2 regions of the Pseudomonas sp. R4-15 genome follow, and region 1 is predicted to be linked to the other one. Evidence: predicted binding sites of a transcription regulator. Region 1 holds the regulator's gene; the other holds the start of a gene.
What was found. The regulator LexA, encoded in region 1, represses DNA repair genes until DNA is damaged. The targets are predictions, from matches to a motif close to CTGTNTNNNNANACAG.
Positions count from the first base shown of each region.

Region 2: a site for LexA is predicted at 1,557-1,572, ahead of recN (DNA repair protein RecN). Genes of this name have one in related genera too.

Region 1 is NZ_CM147293.1:3,726,552-3,729,956, forward strand. Features, by position in the region: gene nagZ (beta-N-acetylhexosaminidase) at 1-6, opposite strand, end outside; gene ACYRGX_RS17975 (L,D-transpeptidase family protein) at 39-554, opposite strand; gene ACYRGX_RS17980 (TetR/AcrR family transcriptional regulator) at 616-1,314, opposite strand; gene lexA (transcriptional repressor LexA) at 1,491-2,102, shown strand; gene sulA (SOS-induced cell division inhibitor SulA) at 2,113-2,568, shown strand; gene ACYRGX_RS17995 (hypothetical protein) at 2,609-2,845, opposite strand; gene ACYRGX_RS18000 (DUF6586 family protein) at 2,965-3,405, opposite strand, start outside.
Region 2 is NZ_CM147293.1:4,331,381-4,334,785, reverse strand. Features, by position in the region: gene dnaK (molecular chaperone DnaK) at 1-759, opposite strand, end outside; gene grpE (nucleotide exchange factor GrpE) at 866-1,438, opposite strand; gene recN (DNA repair protein RecN) at 1,600-3,273, shown strand; gene ACYRGX_RS20880 (hypothetical protein) at 3,333-3,405, opposite strand, start outside.

The sequences.
Region 1 (3,405 bases):
AAGCATCGGAGAGTTCCTTGGCAGAAGGTTACGAAGGTTTAAAGCAGGATCGACTGCCACTGCGGGCATGGCGCTTCCTCGATACGCACGCTGCAGTGCGCCGGGACCTGCTCGAACAGCGCCACGATATCGGTGTTGCGCATGCGGATGCAGCCATGGGAGGCGGCGACGCCCATCGGTTCACTGTCCGGCGTGCCATGCAGGTAGATGTAGCGGCGAAAGGTATCCACATCGCCCAGCCGATTGCGGCCGGGCTCGCAACCCGACAGCCAGAGGATTCGCGAGAGGATCCAGTCACGTCCTGGAAAGGCCTCGTGCAGCGCAGCGGACCAGACTTCCCCGGTCCAGCGTCGCCCGCGCAAGACGGCGGCGAGGGGTAGACCCGCACCGATCTTGGCACGGACCTGATGCAGGCCCCTTGGGGTGCAGCCGGAGCCGTTACGCTCGCCAACCCCGTTGTGGGCAGTGGAGACGGGCAAGCGGATAAGCAACTGCCCGGCAACGAAGCCGTACAGTTGTTGGTCGGCGATGGAGATGTGCAGGTGATCGAGCATGGCGCCAAGCTTAGCAGGCAAGTGCTCGTTTCCGGAGCCCCTGGCGGATGGCCTGCATGCCTCAGGCGGCGCCGAGGGGCTTGCGTGGAATCAGCTTCGCCTCACGCTGCGCAGGATCGCGGATACCGCTCTCCGCGCGCATACCGGCCGCCAGAAACGGCACCATCAGGTGCATCACCTGGGCGGTGGACGTGTCCACCCCGAAATCGGACTCGGACATCGCGCGCAACGCCTTGATGCCCGACATGCTGAAGGCCGCAGCCCCGAGCATGAAGTGCACGCGCCAGAACAACTCCAGCGGCGGAAGCCCCGGCGCGCTTTCGCTGACCAGCAGCATGTAACGGCGGAAAACCTTGCCGTAGGCCTCTTCCAGATACTTGCGCAGGTGTCCCTGGCTCTGGCTGAAGGCCAACCCCAGAAGGCGCATGAACACCGCCAGGTCGTCACCGCTGCGCGGGTCCACGGCAAGCACCTGGTCCACCAGGAGATCCAGCAGCGTTTCCAGGTCCGGATGCGCCGAGGATTCTTCGCTCTGCAGACGATCCAGCTCCTTCTCCAGGCGCGCGCAGAACGGCCCCAGGAAGCGCGAGAACACCGCCTGGATCAGCGACTTCTTGGAACCGAAGTGATAGTTGACTGCCGCCAGGTTGACTCCGGCCTTGCTGGTGATCAGACGCAAGGAAGTCTCGGCGAAACCCTTTTCGGCGAAAAGCTGTTCGGCGGCATCGAGAATACGTTCGACGGTTTCTGACTGAGCCATGGGACCCTTGCTGATAAACAAACGTTTGAAACATATGTTTCAAACACCAGGACTGTCAAGTCGCTATTTGGCCCGGCGCTCGCCGGCATTGCAAGCGCATCGAAATGAAGAGGCTGTTGCCAACGGCAATCCACTGTATATAATCCCAGTCACTGTACAAAAAGACAGAGCCCGACATGCTGAAACTCACCCCTCGCCAGACCCAGGTGCTCGATTTCATCCGCCAGTGCCTGGATGCCAATGGTTACCCGCCGACCCGGGCGGAAATCGCCCAGCAGTTCGGTTTTCGCTCGCCCAACGCCGCCGAGGAACACCTCAAGGCACTCTGCGCCAAGGGCGCCATCGAGATGACGCCGGGTGCCTCGCGCGGCATCCGTATTCCCAATTACGAACCCGCGGGGCAGGAAGACGAAGGGCTGCCGGTAATCGGCCGGGTAGCCGCCGGCGCGCCCATCCTCGCCCAGCAAAACGTCGAAGACGCCTGCCGCATCCCCCCCGAATTCTTCCATCCGCGTGCCGACTACCTGCTGCGCGTACACGGCATGAGCATGAAGGATGTGGGCATTCTCGACGGCGACCTGCTCGCCGTACATGCCACCCGCGAGGCGCGCAACGGCCAGATCGTCGTCGCACGCATTGATGACGAAGTCACGGTCAAGCGCTTCAAGCGCGAAGGCCGCAAGGTCTGGCTGATTGCCGAAAACCCCGAGTTCGCCCCCATCGAGGTGGACCTGGAACAACAGAACCTGGAAATCGAAGGCTTGAGTGTCGGCGTCATTCGCCGCTAAAGGAGTAGTTATGCAGTTCCCGCTTTCGCTAGAACGCTCGCAGTTACCCCTGTTCGAGGCTTTTCTCTCGCCCCTGCTGGAGCGCCCCACTCCACCACCGGCGGAAACCTCCGAACGTTGCAGCGAGTTGACCTTGCAAGGTCGTGCGGGACATTGCCTGAGCCTGCTGGCACCCATCCTGCGGGAACTCTCCGAAGAACACAGCGATCGCTGGCTGACGCTGATCGCCCCGCCTGAAAGCCTCACGCAAAGCTGGCTGCGTGACGCAGGCCTGAATCGCGAGCGCATTCTGCTGCTGCAACCCGGCGGCACACGCAACGCGCTGCAACTGGCCTGCGAGGCATTGCGCCTGGGGCACAGTCACACCGTTGTCAGCTGGCTGGAGCTCGACGCCGGAGAGCGTCGTCAGGTGGCGCATGCCGCGCGCCTGGGTGACGCGCAGAGCCTGAACGTGCGTATGGTCTGAACCCCGCGGCTCTAGCCGAATGGGCTACGAGGCCGTGGAGTCAGTGAAGGACGCGAGGCTCGCCGTCGTCCTGCTCGAAGTCACCCTCGGCGAGTTTGCCCGCCATCTGGACGCCGATGTTCAGCATCGCCTTGGCGACTTCCACATGGTGGCCCTGCAGGAAATTCTTGGCATCCTCGGAAAAATCCAGCGTCACCAGGGTTTCCTCGTCCTCGGCGCGACGCAGGACGATGCGTCCGTCTGGCAGCTCGACGATCTCGAGAAAGGAAGTAGGCATGGTCTGGTCGCTCCCGCAAATGGCCGGATAGTCTACCAGCGTTCCGCCATCACCCCTAGTGTCGCGACACCGAGAGCCGCTCCCAAGCCCCTATCTGGGAATGGTCTAACCTTGCGCCATCAGCACTCGGTAAGGCCTTCGCGAAAGCGCAGAGCCAGCGCTTTGAGGTTCTTGCGCCAGCTCTCCAGAACCTCCGAACCGAGCTCCTCGCCCCCTTGAGTCTGTTCGTCGAGGCTCACCGCGTGGATCAGCGGTACAGCGGGATCGACCTTGGCACGCGCAGGCTCCTGCGGCGGCATGAAGAGCGTCGCGTAGGCACTCAGCAACTGCCCCAACCAGGTATCAGGCACGCTGGCCAACTCGATCAGTTCGCCCAGTTCGGGACTGGGCGCCTCGGCGAGCAGCGCTGGCTTGAGCAGGTTTTCCGCGCGCGGGGTGCGCGCATCCGGCAAACGATAGAAAATCGCGATTTCGTGGCACAACCCCAGGAGGGCGCCATAAAGGTGGAACAGCGCTGCCTCGCGCTCGGCCTGAACGGCGCCGGGCACGGAGCCCCGTTC
Region 2 (3,405 bases), 600 kb from region 1:
CTTGAGGTTGATGCCGCTTTCCTTCTTGAACTCGTCGGCGAGGTAGTCGATCAGGCGGATGTCGAAGTCCTCACCCCCGAGGAAGGTGTCCCCGTTGGTGGCCAGCACTTCGAACTGGTGCTCGCCGTCGACTTCGGCGATCTCGATCACCGATACGTCGAAGGTACCGCCGCCCAGGTCATAGACGATGACGGTGTGATCGCCCTTGGCCTTGTCCATGCCGTAGGCCAGGGCCGCGGCAGTGGGCTCGTTGATGATGCGCTTGACGTCCAGGCCGGCGATGCGACCGGCATCCTTGGTGGCCTGGCGCTGGCTGTCGTTGAAGTAGGCCGGCACGGTGATGACCGCTTCGGTGACGGCTTCGCCCAGGTAGTCCTCGGCGGTCTTCTTCATTTTCTTCAGCACTTCCGCGGAAATCTGCGGAGGCGCCATTTTCTGGCCCTTCACTTCTACCCAGGCGTCACCGTTGTCGGCCTTGGCGATCTGGTAGGGCACCAGTTTGATGTCCTTCTGCACCACTTCTTCGTCGAAGCGGCGACCGATCAGGCGCTTGACCGCGTACAGGGTGTTCTGCGGGTTGGTCACTGCCTGGCGCTTGGCCGACTGGCCGACCAGGGTTTCGCCGTCGTTGGTGTAGGCGATGATCGAGGGCGTGGTGCGGGTGCCTTCAGCGTTCTCGATGACCTTGACGTTACCGTTTTCCAGAATGGCGACGCAGGAGTTGGTGGTCCCCAGGTCGATACCGATGATCTTGCCCATCGTCTGTTCTCTCCGAATTTGGGTTTTGGCGCGCCCCGCGGGGCGCGGCGGCAGAATTCGCTTGCTTAAAAGATGGGGGCGAGGGCCCCGATTTCAACCTTGCGTCTCAGGCCTTTTCGTCGATGCTCGGGGCCTTGCTGACCACCACCATGGCGGGGCGCAGCAGACGACCGTTGAGCAGGTAGCCTTTCTGGAACACCTTGAGCACGCTGTTGGGCTCGGCATGGGGACTTTCCTCCATGGCCATCGCCTGGTGGTGCTCCGGGTTGAAGGGCTCGCCGTGCGGGTCGAGTTGCTCGAGCTGGTAGCGCTTGAAGGTGTCGTGGAACATCTTCAGGGTCAGCTCGATGCCGTCGCGCATAGGCTTGATCGACTCGTCGGTCGGATCGGACAGCTCCAGGGCACGCTCCAGGCTGTCGACCACCGCCAGCAGGTCGGCGGAGAACTTCTCCAGCGCGTACTTGTGCGCCTTCTCCACATCCTGTTCGGCGCGGCGGCGCACGTTCTGTGCATCGGCGGTGGCGCGCAGCGCCTGGTCCTTGGCCGCGGCGAGCTGCTCTTCGAGCTCGGCGACGCGCGCCGACAGATCCGCGCCGTTGGCCGGCTCGGCGGCTTCGTTGGCCTCGGGATTCTGCTTTTCGAGCATTTCTTCGTCAGCCATGCGTGTCTCCTCTTGAATATCGGTCCGCAGGTTCGCCTGCGTCTGGCGTTGAACGGCTATATGGGGACGCAAATCCTTGCTTCAAGGGAGGGCTTGCACGGATATCGGCGACCGCTTGTTCTTACCGGCAGAAAGACTGTATAAATGAACAGGTCAACGGGTCTTCGGGAGAATCCCCCATGCTGGTCCACCTGTCCGTGCACAACTACGCCATCGTCGAGCACCTGGATCTGGAGCTCGAGCGGGGCATGTCCGTGATCACCGGCGAGACCGGTGCCGGCAAGTCGATCATGCTCGATGCCCTCGGCCTGGCCCTGGGCGACCGGGCGGACAATGGCGTGGTGCGTCCCGGCGCCGACAAGGCCGACATCCTCGCCAGCTTCGAACTGGGGGACATTCCCGAGGCGCGCGCCTGGCTCGCCGAGCGCGACCTGGACAGCGAGGGCCCGTGCATCCTGCGCCGGGTGATCACCGCCGAAGGGCGTTCGCGGGGCTACATCAATGGCAGTCCCTGCCCACTGGGCGACCTGAAAAGCCTCGGTGGACTGTTGATCGACATCCACAGCCAGCACGAGCACCAGTCGCTGCTCAAGCCCGACACCCATCGCCGCCTGCTCGACGAGTACGCCGGTGGCGCCGAGCTGGCGCGCCAGGTGCAGCTCGCCGCCCAGCGCTGGCGGCAGACGCGACAGGAGCTACAGCGCCTCTCCAGCAGCGGCGAGGAGCAACGCGCTCGCCATCAATTGCTCAGCTACCAGCTCGAAGAGTTGGAAAACCTCTCCCTCGGCGAAGGTGAACTGGAGCATCTGGAAGAGGAACACCGCAACCTGGCCAATGCCGGTCAATTGCTCGCCGGCTGCCAGCAGGTGCTGGAGCTGTGCAGCGAGAGCGAGGCCGGCAACGTGCTCTCCGCGTTGACCACCAGCCTGGCCCGGCTCACCGCCCACGGCGAGCAGCGCGGTGCCTTGGGCGAGGCGGTCAACCTGCTGGCCAGTGCGCAGATTCAGGTGGAGGAGGCCGTCGGCGAGGTCAACCGCTTCATGGACCAGTTCGACGCCGACCCGCAGCGCCTGCAGCAACTCGAGGAACGTCTGGACGCCATCTACGGCCTGGCGCGCAAGCACCGTGTGCAGCCTGCGGAGCTGGCTGAGTTGCAGCAGCGCCTGCTCGATGAGCTCGAGAGCCTGAACGCCGATGACGCGACGCTGGAACGCCTGGATGGTGAACTGGCTGCCTATGCACGGCATTACCAGGAGCGCGCCGAAGAGCTCAGCCGCCTGCGGGGCCGCGCCGCCGAATCTCTGCAGCAGGCTGTCGAGGGCGAGATGCAGCGTTTGGGCATGCCGGGCGGCCGCTTCTCCATCGCCTTGACCCCGTTGCCCGGCGACGAGCCCCAGGCTCAAGGGCGCGAGCAGGTCGAGTTCCTGGTCAGCGCCAACCCCGGGCAACCGCTCAAGGGCCTGGCCAAGGTCGCCTCCGGCGGCGAGCTGTCGCGCATCAGCCTGGCGATCCAGGTGATCACCGCGCAGACCTCGCGTGTGCCGACCTTGGTCTTCGACGAAGTGGACGTGGGCATTGGTGGGCCAACCGCCGAGGTGGTCGGGCAACTGCTGCGGCGCCTGGGTGAACGTGGCCAGGTGCTGACCGTCACCCACCTGCCGCAAGTGGCCGCTCAGGGGCACCAGCACCTGTTCGTGCACAAGCAACGCGGCAGCGACGAGACCCGCACCGCCGTGGCGCGCCTGGATGCCAAGGGCCGTGTCGAAGAGGTCGCGCGCATGCTTGGTGGCGTGGACTTGACCAAGGAGTCCCTGGCCCACGCGCGCAAGCTGGTGGTTTCGGCGCAGGGCTGAATCTGCAATGAAAAACCCGCACAGGCATCAACCTGTGCGGGTTCTCTGTAGCTCAAGGATCAGTTCGCCGCATACTTCCGGTTGATCTTGCCTTTCTCCAGCGTGTACTGGGTCAAATCGATCTGGCCGGTC